2 regions of the Streptomyces changanensis genome follow, and region 2 is predicted to be linked to the other one. Evidence: predicted binding sites of a transcription regulator. Region 2 holds the regulator's gene; the other holds the start of a gene.
What was found. Region 2 encodes HrcA, which represses chaperone genes, less so after heat shock. Its sites were predicted from a motif close to TTNGCACTCNGNNNNNCNGAGTGCNAA; they were not measured.

Region 1 (6,996 bases), 2.0 Mb from region 2:
CCGCCTGGGTGAGGCGCATCTCGCGGCCGGTGCGGATGAGCAGCGGCGTGCCGGCGGAGGACTCCAGGGCCTTCATCTGCTGGCTGACGGCCGGCTGGGTGCAGCCCAGTTCACGGGCCGCGGCGGAGAAGGAGCCGGTGGCGGCGACGGCGCGGAGCACTCGGAGGTGGCGGGCTTCGATCACGCCATGAATATAAGGGGCGCTTTGGACCGGCGCGAAATATCCCGTGGATCGTTTGAGGGGGCGGCGCTACCGTGCGCGCATGGACGAGCCGATGGTGGGGCGCGTGCTGACGGTGAACGTCGGGCGGGCGCGGAAGGTGGCGTACACGAGTGCGCCGAGCGGGGAGACCGGGATCGGGAAGGTGCCGGTGGAGGGGCCCGTCCGGGTGGCGGACCCGGGGCCGAAGGGCGAGGGCGGCGGGGGGCTGGCCGGGGACGCGGTCTGCGACCGGCGCCACCACGGCGGCTCCGACCAGGCGGTGTACGCCTTCGCGCGCGAGGAGCTGGACCACTGGGAGCGGGAGCTCGGCCGGACGCTGCCCAACGGCTGCTTCGGTGAGAACCTGACGACCCGTGGGGTGGACGTGGACGGCGCGCTGCTCGGTGAGCGGTGGCGGATCGGGCCGTCGCTGGTGCTGGAGGTGTCGGACGCGCGCATTCCCTGCCGCACCTTCGCCGGCCGGCTGGGCGAGCCGGGGTGGGTCCGGCGGTTCACCGGGCGCGGGGCGCCGGGCGCTTACCTGCGGGTGGTCGTGCCGGGGGAGGTCCGGGCGGGCGACCGCGTGGAGGTGCTCCACCGGCCGGACCACGACGTGACGGTGGCGCTGGCGTTCCGCGCCGCGACGACCCGGCGCGAGCTGCTGCCGCGGATCCTCGCCGCGGGCGGGGCCGCGCACCCCGAACTGCGGGCGGCGGCACGGCAGTACGCGGCCGGGCGCGACCGGGTGCCCGCGCCGGCCCGGGGGGTGGGGCCGGGCGCCCGACCGGGCGCCTCTCCGCCGCGGGACACGGGGCACTAACGTGCCGCGTATGACGAGTGCACTGATTACTGGCGCGACCGCGGGCATCGGGGCCGCGTTCGCGCGGCGGCTGGCGGCCGACGGCCATGACGTGGTCCTGGTCGCCCGCGACGTGGACCGGCTGCGGGAGCAGGCGACCGAACTGCACGACCGGCACGGCGTGGAGGCGGAGGTGCTGCCCGCGGACCTCGCGGACGACGCCGGCATCGCGGCCGTGGAGGCCCGCCTCGCGGACACCAAGCGGCCGGTGGACCTGCTGGTCAACAACGCGGGCTTCGGCAACAAGGGCCGGTTCCTCGACGTGGCGATGGCCGACGAGTTGAGGATGCTGAAGGTGCACTGCGAGGCGGTGCTGCGGCTCACGGCGGCCGCGACGGCGACGATGCGCGAGCGGCGCCGGGGCGGCGTGGTGAACGTGGCGTCCGTCGCCGCGTTCGTGCCGCGCGGCACCTACGGGGCGTCGAAGTCGTGGGTCGTGCAGTTCACCCAGGGCGCGGCGCGGGACCTCTCGGGGAGCGGGGTGCGGCTGATGGCGCTGTGCCCCGGCTTCGTCCGGACGGAGTTCCACCAGCGGGCCGGCATGGGCACGGACAACATCCCCGGCTGGATGTGGCTGGACGCCGACAAGGTCGTGGCGGAGGCGCTGGCGGATTTGGCGCGAGGCCGGACGCTGTCGGTGCCCGACCCGCGGTACAAGGCGCTGATGGGTGTGGTGAAGCTGGCGCCGCGCGGTCTGCTGGGCGGGGTGAGCTCCCGGGCGGGGCGCAAGTTCGGCCCGAAGTAGCCGCGGGCGCCGCCGGTAGGGGCGGCGCCGGTACGGGCGGCGCGCCGGTGCCCGTGGACACGGGCGAGGCCCGGTACCCCTGAGGGGTACCGGGCCTCGTCGTGCTCGACGCGGGGTCGAGGCGCGCGGCGTCGCCGCGGCGCGTCAGTGCGAGTGGCCGTGACCGTGGCCGTGGCCCGCGTCCGCCGGCTCCTCTTCCTTCTTCTCCACCACGAGGGTCTCGGTGGTGAGGAGGAGGGAGGCGATGGAGGCGGCGTTCTCCAGGGCCGAGCGGGTGACCTTCACCGGGTCGATGACGCCGGCCTTGACCAGGTCGCCGTACTCGCCGGTGGCGGCGTTGAAGCCCTGGCCCTTGTCGAGGTCGGCGACCTTCGAGGTGATGACGTAGCCCTCGAGGCCGGCGTTCTCGGCGATCCAGCGCAGCGGCTCGACGGCGGCGCGGCGGACGACGGCGACACCGGTGGCCTCGTCGCCCTCCTTGCCGAGGTTGCCCTCCAGCACCTTGACGGCGTGGACCAGAGCGGAGCCACCACCGGAGACGATGCCCTCCTCGACCGCGGCGCGGGTCGCGGAGATGGCGTCCTCCAGACGGTGCTTCTTCTCCTTCAGCTCCACCTCGGTGGCGGCGCCGACCTTGATGACGCACACGCCGCCGGCCAGCTTCGCGAGGCGCTCCTGGAGCTTCTCGCGGTCCCAGTCGGAGTCGGTGGTCTCGATCTCGCCCTTGATCTGGGCGATGCGGCCGGTGACGTCCTCGGAGTTGCCGCCACCGTCGACGATGGTGGTGTCGTCCTTGGTGACGGTCACGCGGCGGGCGGTGCCCAGCACGTCGAGGCCGACCTGGTCGAGCTTGAGGCCGACCTCCTCGGCGACGACCGTGGCGCCGGTGAGGGCGGCCATGTCGCCGAGCATCGCCTTGCGGCGGTCGCCGAAGCCGGGGGCCTTGACCGCGACGGCGTTGAACGTGCCGCGGATCTTGTTGACGACCAGGGTCGACAGGGCCTCGCCCTCGACGTCCTCGGCGACGATCAGCAGCGGCTTGGAGGCGCCGGACTGGATGATCTTCTCCAGCAGGGGCAGCAGGTCCGCGATGGAGGCGATCTTGCCCTGGTGGATCAGGATGTACGGGTCGTCGAGGACGGCCTCCATGCGCTCCTGGTCCGTGACCATGTACGGGGACAGGTAGCCCTTGTCGAAGGCCATGCCCTCGGTGAAGTCCAGCTCCAGACCGAAGGTGTTGGACTCCTCGACGGTGATGACGCCGTCCTTGCCGACCTTGTCCATCGCCTCGGCGATGAGCTCGCCGACCTGCTGGTCCTGGGCGGACAGCGCGGCGACGGCCGCGATGTCGGACTTCTCCTCGATCGGGCGGGCCGTGGCGAGCAGCTCGTCGGAGACGGCCTTGACCGCGGCGTCGATGCCCTTCTTCAGGGCGGCCGGGGAGGCGCCGGCGGCGACGTTGCGCAGGCCCTCGCGGACGAGCGCCTGGGCGAGCACGGTGGCGGTGGTGGTGCCGTCACCCGCGATGTCGTTGGTCTTGGTCGCCACCTCCTTCACCAGCTGCGCGCCGAGGTTCTCGAACGGGTCGTCGACCTCGATCTCGCGGGCGATCGTCACACCGTCGTTGGTGATGGTGGGGGCGCCGAACTTCTTGTCGATGACGACGTTGCGACCACGGGGGCCGATCGTCACCTTGACGGTGTCGGCAAGCTTGTTGACGCCGCGCTCAAGGGCGCGACGGGCGTCCTCGTCGAACTTCAGGATCTTCGCCATGGGAGCGGTTCAGCCCTCTCGGTACTGGGTGGAAACGAGCGGCGCCCCTCGCCGCCCGGCGCACGTGCGGCAGCACAGCAACGGGGGCCAGGGGCGCAGCTCAAGGCACGTGGAGCACGGAGTCACGCCGGGGGGCGAACCCCCCGGACCCCCGGACTACTTCTCGACGATCGCGAGGACGTCGCGGGCCGAGAGGACGAGGTACTCCTCGCCGCTGTACTTCACCTCGGTGCCGCCGTACTTGCTGTACAGCACGATGTCGCCGGTCTTGACGTCGAGCGGCAGGCGCTCGCCGTTCTCGAAACGGCCCGGGCCCACGGCCAGGACGACGCCCTCCTGGGGCTTCTCCTTCGCCGTGTCCGGGATGACCAGGCCAGAGGCGGTGGTCTGCTCTGCGTCGAGCGGCTGGACCACAATGCGGTCCTCGAGCGGCTTGATGGCAACCTTGGAGCTGGTGGTCGTCACGATCCGACCTCCCCCTTCGGAGATCTCACGGGGTCAACTGTCTGAGGTGGCGACCAGGTGGATCCGTCGTCGCGGGTGCCGGACCTGCCCGTCGCTGTGTTGGCACTCTCCGGTGGGGAGTGCCAGAGCCGAGACTATGACCGCGATTAGCACTCGGTCAAGCGGAGTGCCAACGAACCGCCGCGCGCCGCCCTCCGCTCGCACGTGCGTACGAGGCGGAAGGGGGGTTCAGACGTAGTCCTCCAGCCTGGCCACCGCGTACCCGCGCGCCGTGATGGTGTCCATGGCGCGGCGCACCATGTCGGCCATCGAGCCCTTCCAGTCGCCGCGCCCCCGGAAGTGCGAGAGGACGATGTCGCCGGGGTGCAGGTCGCGGTCCCACTCCCGCCACTCCATGCGATCGGGGAACACCTCGGCGGACCACAGCGGCACCGCCTTGATCCCGCAGGAGCGGGCGGCGCGCAGCGTGTCGGCGTCGTAGTTCCCGTACGGCGGGCGGAAGAGGGTGGGGCGCGTACCGAAGCGCTTCTCGAGGGTGTCCTGCTGGCCGCAGATCTCGCGCCGCTGCTCGTCGTAGTCGAGCGCGGGCATGTAGCGGTGGTTGAGGGTGTGGTTGTGCAGGGCCACGCCCCGGTCCCGCATGCGCGCGAAGTACGCGTAGTCGTCCTTGACCACGTAGTCGCTGAGGAACGCGCTGTACGGGATGCCCAGTTCGGTCATCATCCGCAGCAGCTCCGGGTCCTTCTCGGCCCCGTCGTCGATCGTCAGGAAGACGATCCGGTCCCGGGTCGGGACGGTGGTGAAGACCGGCGGGAGCGAGGGGTCGCCCACCTCGAAGCCCTTGCGGAAGGTGATCTTCGGCTTCACCGCCGGAGGCGCGGGCGGCAGGAGCGGGGTCCGCTTCAGCCCCCACCGGCGCGCGGCGACGGCCCGCGCCGCCTGGGTGCGCCGGAAGCGTTCGACGTAGGCGGCGAGGGCCCCGGACGCGGTGCGCGGCGGCGCCTGCCGGGCCTCGGCGCCGGGCTCGCCCTGCCGGCCGTGGGCCCCGGGGCCGCCGCCCTGCGCCGCGGGCCGCTCCTCGGTTCCGCAGGCCGTACCGAGGACCCCGAGAAGCAGGACGGTGGCGATCCCCCGCCATACCCGATTTCCTGATGATGGACGCATTTGTCGTACTAGCTGCATGGCGCCGCATCCTGTCAGCGCACCGGCCCTCGGCACGGGCGACACCGCCGCCACACCCGCACCATCCCCCGCCTGGACCACACTGGACGAGAATGGGGCGGGTGACCGATCTCGCCGCCTTCTCCGCGCTCCGCACCCCCGAGGGCCACGCTCTCCTCGCCGAACTGCGCCACTACGACCCCGCGGAGGAGCTGGCCGTCGCCTCGCGACTGCGCCGCGACCACCCGGCGGACCTGGTCTCCGCGGCGCTCGGGCAGGCCCGGCTGCGGCAGCGGGCGGTGGCGAAGTTCGGCGGGGAGGACGCGTACCGCATGTTCTTCACCCCGAACGGCGTCGAGCAGTCCACCCGCAGGGCCGTCGCCGAGCACCGTGCGGCCGTCTTCGCCCGGCTCGGCGTCCGGGCCGTCGCCGACCTGTGCTGCGGCATCGGCGGGGACGCCCTCGCCCTCGCCCGCGCCGGCATCCGGGTCCTCGCCGTCGACCGCGACCCGCTCACGGCGGCCGTCGCCCGCGCCAACGCCGAGGCGCTCGGCCTCGCGGAGCTGATCGAGGTGCGCTGCGCCGACGTCACGGAGGTCGACACCGCCCCGTACGACGCCGTCTTCGTCGACCCCGCCCGGCGCGGCGCGGCGACGGGCGGCGGCCGGGGCGCCGGGCGGATCTTCGACCCGGAGGCGTACTCCCCGCCACTGTCCTGGGCGGTCGACACCGCGCGCCGCGCCCCGCACGCCGCGCTGAAGATCGCGCCGGGCATCCCGCACGAGGTGATCCCCCCGGAGGCCGAGGCCGAGTGGATCTCGGACGGCGGCGACGTGAAGGAGGCCGTGCTGTGGTTCGGCACAGCCCCCGGCGCCGTGCGCGCGACCCTGCTGCCGTCCGGCGCCTCGCTCGCCGTGTCCGCGCCGCCGCCCGCCCCGCCGGTCCGGCCGGTGGGTCGCTACCTGTACGAGCCGGACGGCGCCGTGATCCGGGCGCACCTGGTCGCGGAGGTCGTCCGCGAGGTGGGCGGCGGGCTCGTCGACGAGACCATCGCCTACGTCACCGCCGACGAGCTGCGCCCGACGCCGTACGCGACCGCGTACGAGATCACCGACGAGCTGCCGTTCAACGTGAAGCGGCTGAAGGCGCTGCTGCGGGAGCGCGAGGTGGGGATCCTCACCGTGAAGAAGCGCGGTTCGGCGGTGGCGCCGGAGGAGCTGCGCCGCAAGGTGAAGCCGAAGGGCCCGAACTCCGCGACGGTCTTCCTCACACGTGTGGCGGGCGCGCCGACGATGCTGGTCGGGCGGCCCGCGGCACCGACCGGACGGGACTGAGCAGCCGCACGGCCGTCCGGAAGTGGGCCACGGCCCTCGCCCCGCCCACCAGGCCGTGCACCCACAGCAGGAGCCCGGCGCCCACCGCGAAGCCGACCTCCGCGTACGTCGTCGTACCGGGCCGGGCCGCCGCGGGCACGCCGACGCACAGGGCCAGGCCCGCCGCGCCCAGCGCGAACGACACGAGCAGCCACGCCAGGCTCCGACCCGCGGCGCGGTGCCGGGCGTCGCGCTCCGGGGCGCGGTCCAGGGCCGCCCACCGGACGAGCAGCCGGTGCGCCGCGACGTCCCGGCGCACGCCGCCGACCTGGAAGAAGCCCGCCGGGACGAGCGCGGCGAGCCCCGCCCCCGCGAAGAGGAAGGCGGGCGCGGCCCCGAGCGGGTCCAGGGCCTCGTCGAACCCGATCCAGGCGGCACCCACCAGACTCCAGCCGACCTCCAGCACCAGCAGCCACAC
Region 2 (6,996 bases):
CAGCGCTGGCAGACGATCAAGAAGTTCCGGCTGCTGCCGCGTGACCTCGACGTCGAGCACGGCGAGCTCACCCCAGCCTCAAGCTGAAGCGGCCGGTGGTGGAGCGCGAGTACAAGAACCTCATCGAGGAGATGTACGAGGGCGCCCGCGAGGCCTGACGCGGGCCGGGCGCCGCGCCTGGCCCGGGCCCGCGCCGGCGCCCGGGCCCGCGCCGGCGCCCGGGCCCGCGCCGCCCCGCGCCGCGCCTGGCCCGGGCCCGCGCCGGCGCCCGGGCCCGCGCCGGCCCCGCGCCGCGCCCGCACGGGCCCACGGGCTGTCGGGCGGGTTCCACGGGCCGCGCGGGCTCCACGGGCCGGGCGCACCACGGGCCGGCCGGACGGGCGGGACCACGCGGGCGCACGGATCCCGCACCCGGAAAGCGGCGGCGCACGAGGCGGTGACGGGCGGGCGGGGCGGTGACGGGCGGGCGCGCGGGGTGACCGGTGGGCCGCCGCCGTCCGCCCGCGAACCGCCCGCGAACCGCCCGCGAACCGTCCCGCCCGGCGGTGACGGACAATGGACCCCATGCCTTCCGTACTGCCCGATGGTGAGCCCATGCCCGAGGACGGGGCGCTGCCCCCGTCCGCCCTGCACGGGGCCGCGGACCGGCCGCTCGGGTTCTACCTGCACGTGCCGTACTGCGCCACCCGCTGCGGCTACTGCGACTTCAACACCTACACCGCCACCGAGCTGCGCGGCTCCGGCGGCGTGCTCGCCTCGCGTGACAACTACGCGGAGACCCTCGCCGACGAGGTACGGCTCGCCCGCAAGGTCCTCGGCGACGACCCCCGCCCGGTGCGGACGGTCTTCGTCGGCGGCGGTACGCCCACGCTGCTCGCCGCCGGGGACCTCGTGCGCATGCTCGGCGCGATCCGCGACGAGTTCGGGCTCGCCGACGACGCGGAGATCACCACGGAGGCCAACCCGGAGTCCGTCGACCCGGCCTACCTGGCGACCCTGCGCGAGGGCGGCTTCAACCGGATCTCCTTCGGCATGCAGAGCGCCCGGCAGCACGTCCTGAAGGTGCTCGACCGCACCCACACGCCCGGCCGCCCGGAGGCGTGCGTCGCCGAGGCCCGCGCCGCCGGCTTCGATCACGTCAACCTGGACCTCATCTACGGCACCCCCGGGGAGAGTGACGACGACTGGCGCGCCTCGCTCGAAGCGGCCGTCGGCGCGGGCCCGGACCACGTCTCGGCGTACGCGCTGATCGTCGAGGAGGGCACCCGGCTCGCCCGCCGGATCCGGCGCGGCGAGGTGCCGATGACGGACGACGACGTGCACGCCGACCGCTACCTGATCGCCGACTCGGTCCTCGCCGACGCCGGGTACGCGTGGTACGAGGTCTCCAACTGGGCGACCTCCGAGGCGGGCCGCTGCCTGCACAACGAGCTGTACTGGCGCGGCGCCGACTGGTGGGGGGCGGGCCCCGGCGCGCACAGCCACGTCGGCGGGGTCCGCTGGTGGAACGTGAAGCACCCCGGCGCCTACGCCGCCGCCCTCGCGGAGGGCCGTTCGCCCGGCGCGGGGCGGGAGCTGCTGTCCGACGAGGACCGGCGCGTCGAGCGCGTCCTGCTGGAGCTCCGCCTGCTGGACGGCTGCCCGCTGTCGCTGCTGCGGCCCGCCGGGCTGGCCGCAGCCGAGCGCGCGGTCGGCGACGGGCTGCTGGAGCCCGCGCCGTACGCGGAGGGCCGCGCCGTCCTCACCCTGCGCGGGCGGCTCCTCGCCGACGCGGTGGTACGGGACCTGGTCGACTGACCGACCCGCCCCGCCACCGGCACCGACGGCCCCGCCGCCGGCACCGGCCCGCAGTCCCGGCGCCACCCGCCCCACCGGCACCACCGACCAGCACCGGCCCGCAGCCCCGGCTCGCCGTCACCCCGCGCCGGCGCCACCTCAGCCGCACCGGCCCGGCCGGGCCCCGCCCGACGGCGGCCGGGGGCCGGCCCTCACCCGCCGTGCGTGCCGACCGTCACGTGGTCGATGAGCCGCTCCACCGCCCCGAGCAGCTCCGGCTCCAGGTCGCGGTAGGAGCGCACGGCGCCGAGGATTCGCTGCCAGGCCGCGCCGGTGTTCTCCGGCCAGCCCAGGGCCCGGCACACGCCCGTCTTCCAGTCCTCGCCGCGCGGCACCGCCGGCCAGGCGGGGATGCCGAGCGACGACGGCTTCACGGCCTGCCACACGTCCACGTACGGGTGCCCCACGACCAGGACGTGCGGGTCGGTCACGGACGCGGCGATCCGCGACTCCTTCGACCCGGGCACCAGGTGGTCCACCAGCACCCCGAGCCGGGCGTCCGGGCCGGGGCGGAAGTCGCGCACGATCGCCGGCAGGTCGTCGACGCCCTCCAGGTACTCGACGACCACGCCCTCGATGCGCAGGTCGTCGCCCCACACCCGCTCCACCAGCTCGGCGTCGTGGCGCCCCTCGACGTAGATCCGCCCCGCCCGCGCCACGCGGGCCCGCGCCCCGGGCACGGCCAGGGAACCGGACGCCGTGCGCGACGGCCGCGCCGGAGCGCCGGAGGCCGGCCGGACCAGCGTCACCACGCGGCCCTCCAGCAGGAACCCGCGCGGCACCAGCGGGAAGACCCGGTGCTTGCCGAACCGGTCCTCCAGGGTCACCGTCCCCGCCTCGCACCGGACCACCGCCCCGCAGAAGCCGCTGCCCGCCTCCTCGACCACCAGGTCCGGTTCGGCGGGCACCTCCGGCACGGGGGCCGGCTTCTTCCAGGACGGGGTCAGATCGGGGTCGTAACGGCGCATGACTCTCTCGGCTCCGGGTGCGTGACGGGCGCCGACCCGCCCCGGGGACGTCCCCCGGGCGCGGCGGCGCGCACGCGCCCGACGCTACGACACCGCGAACCGCCGGGCCAGCTCATCGCGTTGGGCCCGTACGAACGCGGCGTCGACCACCGCCCCGTGCCCCGGCACGTACGCGGCGTCCTCACCGCCCAGCCGAAGCAGCCGGTCCAGCGCCGCCGGCCAGCGGGAGGGCAGGGCGTCCGGCCCCGCCTGCGGCTCGCCCGACTCCTCGACGAGGTCCCCGCAGAAGACGACCCCGGGCGGAGCGTCCCCCTCCGCGCCCGGCACCAGCAGCGCCAGGTCCTGGCCGGTGTGGCCGGGGCCGGCGTTCGCCAGCAGCACCCGGCGGTCCCCGAGGTCGAGCGTCCACTCGGCGCACACCAGGTGGTGCGGACGCACCAGCACGTCCACCGCCTCGCCCGCCTCCCGCTCGGACACGCCCTCCCGCACGGCGTCGGCCCGCAGCGCGTCCCGCTCCCGGACCAGCACCTCGTCGAGCCCCATCGCCCCGAACACCTGGGCGCCCGCGAACGCCGCCGCGCCCAGCACGTGGTCGAAGTGCGGGTGGCTGAGTGCGATGTGCGTCACGCGGCGGCCGCCCAGCAGCCCCTGCACCTCACCGCGGAGCGCGGCGCCCTCGCGCAGCGTCGACCCGGCGTCGAACAGCAGGACCGCGGCCCCGCCGACGACGAGCCCCACGGTGGCGTCCCACCCCGGGAGCCGCCTGCGGCCCACGCCGGGGGCGAGGCGCTCCCAACCGAACTCTTCCCAAGCGACGTCCATGCCTCGACGCTATCGGCAACGCCCCCGCCCGGCGCGCGGTACCGTGAGCGGCCGCCGCGCCCACCGGGCACGACGCATCGCCCTTGCCAGGCATTGACCTCGGCGCCGTACACTGGCCGCGGGGATGACTGGCACTCGGACGCGAAGAGTGCCAGCAGACGTCAGCAGACCGAAAGCCAGCTGGAGGTGCGCCGTGCTCAGTGAACGCAGACTCGAGGTACTGCGCGCCATCGTCCAGGACTACGTCGGTACGGAGGAGCCCGTCGGCTCCAAGGCGCTCACCGAACGGCACAACCTCGGCGTGTCACCGGCCACCGTGCGCAACGACATGGCGGTGCTGGAGGACGAGGGCTTCATCGCCCAGCCCCACACCAGCGCCGGCCGCATCCCCACGGACAAGGGCTACCGCCTCTTCGTCGACAAGCTCGCCGGCGTCAAGCCGCTGTCGTCACCGGAGCGCCGGGCCATCCAGAACTTCCTGGAGGGCGCGGTCGACCTCGACGACGTCGTGGGCCGGACGGTACGGCTGCTCGCGCAGCTGACCCGCCAGGTCGCGGTCGTGCAGTACCCGTCGCTGACCCGGTCCACCGTGCGGCACGTCGAGCTGCTGTCGCTGGCCCCGGCCCGGCTGATGCTCGTCCTGATCACGGACACCGGACGGGTCGAGCAGCGCATGGTCGACTGCCCCGCCCCGATCGGCGAGACGTCCGTCGCCGACCTGCGCGCCCGGCTCAACAGCCGGGTCGTCGGACGGCGCTTCGCGGACGTGCCGCAGCTGGTGCAGGATCTGCCGGAGTCCTTCGAGGCGGAGGACCGCGGCACGGTCTCCACGGTGCTCTCCACGCTGCTGGAGACGCTGGTGGAGGAGACCGAGGAGCGCCTGGTGATCGGCGGGACCGCCAATCTCACGCGCTTCGGGCACGACTTCCCGCTGACGATCCGGCCGGTGCTGGAGGCGCTGGAGGAGCAGGTCGTGCTCCTCAAGCTGCTCGGCGAGGCGACGGACCCGGCCATGACCGTGCGCATCGGGCACGAGAACGCCCACGAGGGGCTGAACTCCACGTCCGTCGTCGCGGTCGGTTACGGTTCGGGCGGCGAGGCGGTCGCCAAACTCGGCGTGGTCGGACCGACCCGCATGGACTACCCCGGAACGATGGGAGCGGTACGCGCAGTGGCACGTTACGTCGGACAGATCCTGGCGGAGTCGTAAGTGGCCACGGACTACTACGCCGTACTCGGCGTGCGCCGCGACGCGTCCCAGGACGAGATCAAGAAGGCGTTCCGGAGGCTCGCGCGCGAGCTGCATCCGGACGTGAACCCCGATCCGAAGACGCAGGAGCGGTTCAAGGAGATCAACGCCGCCTACGAGGTGCTGTCGGACCCGCAGAAGAAGCAGGTCTACGACCTCGGCGGCGACCCCCTGGCGGGCGGCGCCGGTGGCGCGGGCGGCTTCGGGGCGGGCGGCTTCGGGAACTTCTCCGACATCATGGACGCCTTCTTCGGCACGGCGTCCCAGCGCGGCCCCCGGTCACGGACCCGGCGCGGCCAGGACGCGATGATCCGGCTGGAGATCGAGCTCGACGAGGCGGCCTTCGGCACGACGAAGGACATCCAGGTCGACACGGCCGTCGTGTGCACCACCTGCTCCGGCGAGGGCGCCGCGCCCGGCACCTCGGCGCAGACGTGCGACATGTGCCGCGGCCGCGGTGAGGTGTCGCAGGTGACGCGGTCCTTCCTGGGCCAGGTCATGACGTCCCGCCCCTGCCCCCAGTGCCAGGGCTTCGGCACGGTCGTGCCGACGCCGTGCCCCGAGTGCGCGGGCGACGGCCGGGTGCGGTCCCGCCGCACGCTCACGGTCAAGATCCCGGCCGGTGTCGACAACGGCACGCGCATCCAGCTGGCCGGCGAGGGCGAGGTCGGCCCCGGCGGCGGCCCGGCGGGCGACCTGTACGTCGAGATCCACGAACTGCCGCACCCGGTGTTCCAGCGGCGCGGTGACGACCTGCACTGCACGGTCACCATCCCGATGACGGCGGGCGCGCTCGGCACGAAGGTGCCGCTGGAGACGCTCGACGGGGTCGAGGAGGTCGACATCCGGCCGGGTACGCAGTCCGGCCAGTCGATCCCGCTGCACGGCCGGGGCGTCACGCACCTGCGGGGCGGCGGCCGCGGCGACCTGATCGTCCACGTCGAGGTGCAGACGCCGAGCAAGCTCGACGCCGAGCAGGAGCGCCTGCTGCGGGAGCTGGCGGAGCTGCGCGGGGAGGAGCGGCCCACCGGCCAGTTCGCCCCCGGCCAGCAGGGCCTGTTCTCCCGGCTGAAGGACGCGTTCAACGGGCGCTAGCCCACGCGTGTGACGGCTCCCCGCGGCGTCGCGGGGAGCCTCCGCCGGACCCACGGGTGCCCCGCGCGGGCGGCCCGCCGGAGGCGCGGGCGCTGCGGGTGGCGGCCTCCGCCAGGCCCGGCGCGCCGCTCCCTGACGGGCGGAACAGGGGATTCGGCGGCTGCGCGGGGGCGTGACACCATGCGTGCATGCCCTCCGCGCTGACCGATCTCTGCCCCCACCCGATCGTGCAGGCCCCCATGGCCGGTGGCGCCTCCTGCCCCCCGCTCGTCGCCGCCGTCTGTGAGGCGGGCGGCCTCGGGTTCCTCGCCGCCGGCTACAAGACGGCCGACGGCATGTACCAGGAGGTCCAGCAGGTCCGCGCGCTGACCGCGCGCCCCTTCGGCGTCAACCTGTTCATGCCGCAGCCCGGCCAGGCCGACCCCGCCGCCGTCGAGGTCTACCGCCACCAGCTGGCCGGCGAGTCCACCTGGTACGACACCCCCCTCGGCGACCCCGACGCGGGCCGGGACGACGGGTACGACGCGAAGCTCGCCATCCTCCTCGACGACCCCGTCCCGGTCGTCTCCTTCACCTTCGGCTGCCCCACCCGCGACACCGTGCACGCCCTCGCGCGCGTCGGCACCCGCACGATCGTGACCGTCACCAGCCCCGACGAGGCGCGGGCCGCCGAGCTGGCCGGCGCCGACGCCGTCTGCGTCCAGGGCGTCGAGGCCGGCGGCCACCAGGGCACCCACCGGGACGACCCCGAGAGCGCTGCCGCCGGGATCGGCCTCCTCGCGCTGGTCACCCGGGTCCGCGAGGCCGTGTCCCTGCCGATGATCGCGGCCGGCGGTCTGATGCGCGGCGCCCAGATCGCCGCGGTCCTCGCCGCCGGCGCCGAGGCCGCGCAGCTCGGCACCGCCTTCCTCGTCTGCCCCGAGTCCGGCGCGCACCCCCTGCACAAGCGGGCCATGACGGATCCGCTCTTCACGCGCACCGAACTGACCCGGGCCTTCTCCGGACGCCCGGCCCGGGGCCTGGTCA

Region 1: the regulator HrcA is predicted to act here: its motif matches at 4,191-4,217, upstream of groES (co-chaperone GroES).

Annotation. Positions count from the first base shown of each region.
Region 1 covers NZ_CP102332.1:4,058,880-4,065,875, reverse strand. The annotation lists gene NRO40_RS18205 (LysR family transcriptional regulator) at 1-184, opposite strand, end outside; gene NRO40_RS18200 (MOSC domain-containing protein) at 264-1,022, shown strand; gene NRO40_RS18195 (SDR family NAD(P)-dependent oxidoreductase) at 1,033-1,806, shown strand; gene groL (chaperonin GroEL) at 1,951-3,579, opposite strand; gene groES (co-chaperone GroES) at 3,736-4,044, opposite strand; gene NRO40_RS18180 (polysaccharide deacetylase family protein) at 4,273-5,226, opposite strand; gene NRO40_RS18175 (class I SAM-dependent methyltransferase) at 5,319-6,539, shown strand; gene NRO40_RS18170 (hypothetical protein) at 6,472-6,996, opposite strand, start outside.
Region 2 covers NZ_CP102332.1:2,037,424-2,044,419, reverse strand. The annotation lists partial or broken gene NRO40_RS09170 (AMP-dependent synthetase/ligase) at 1-158, shown strand, start outside; gene hemW (radical SAM family heme chaperone HemW) at 556-1,797, shown strand; gene NRO40_RS09160 (DUF3097 domain-containing protein) at 1,989-2,804, opposite strand; gene NRO40_RS09155 (MBL fold metallo-hydrolase) at 2,889-3,626, opposite strand; gene hrcA (heat-inducible transcriptional repressor HrcA) at 3,820-4,836, shown strand; gene dnaJ (molecular chaperone DnaJ) at 4,837-5,970, shown strand; gene NRO40_RS09140 (nitronate monooxygenase) at 6,159-6,996, shown strand, end outside.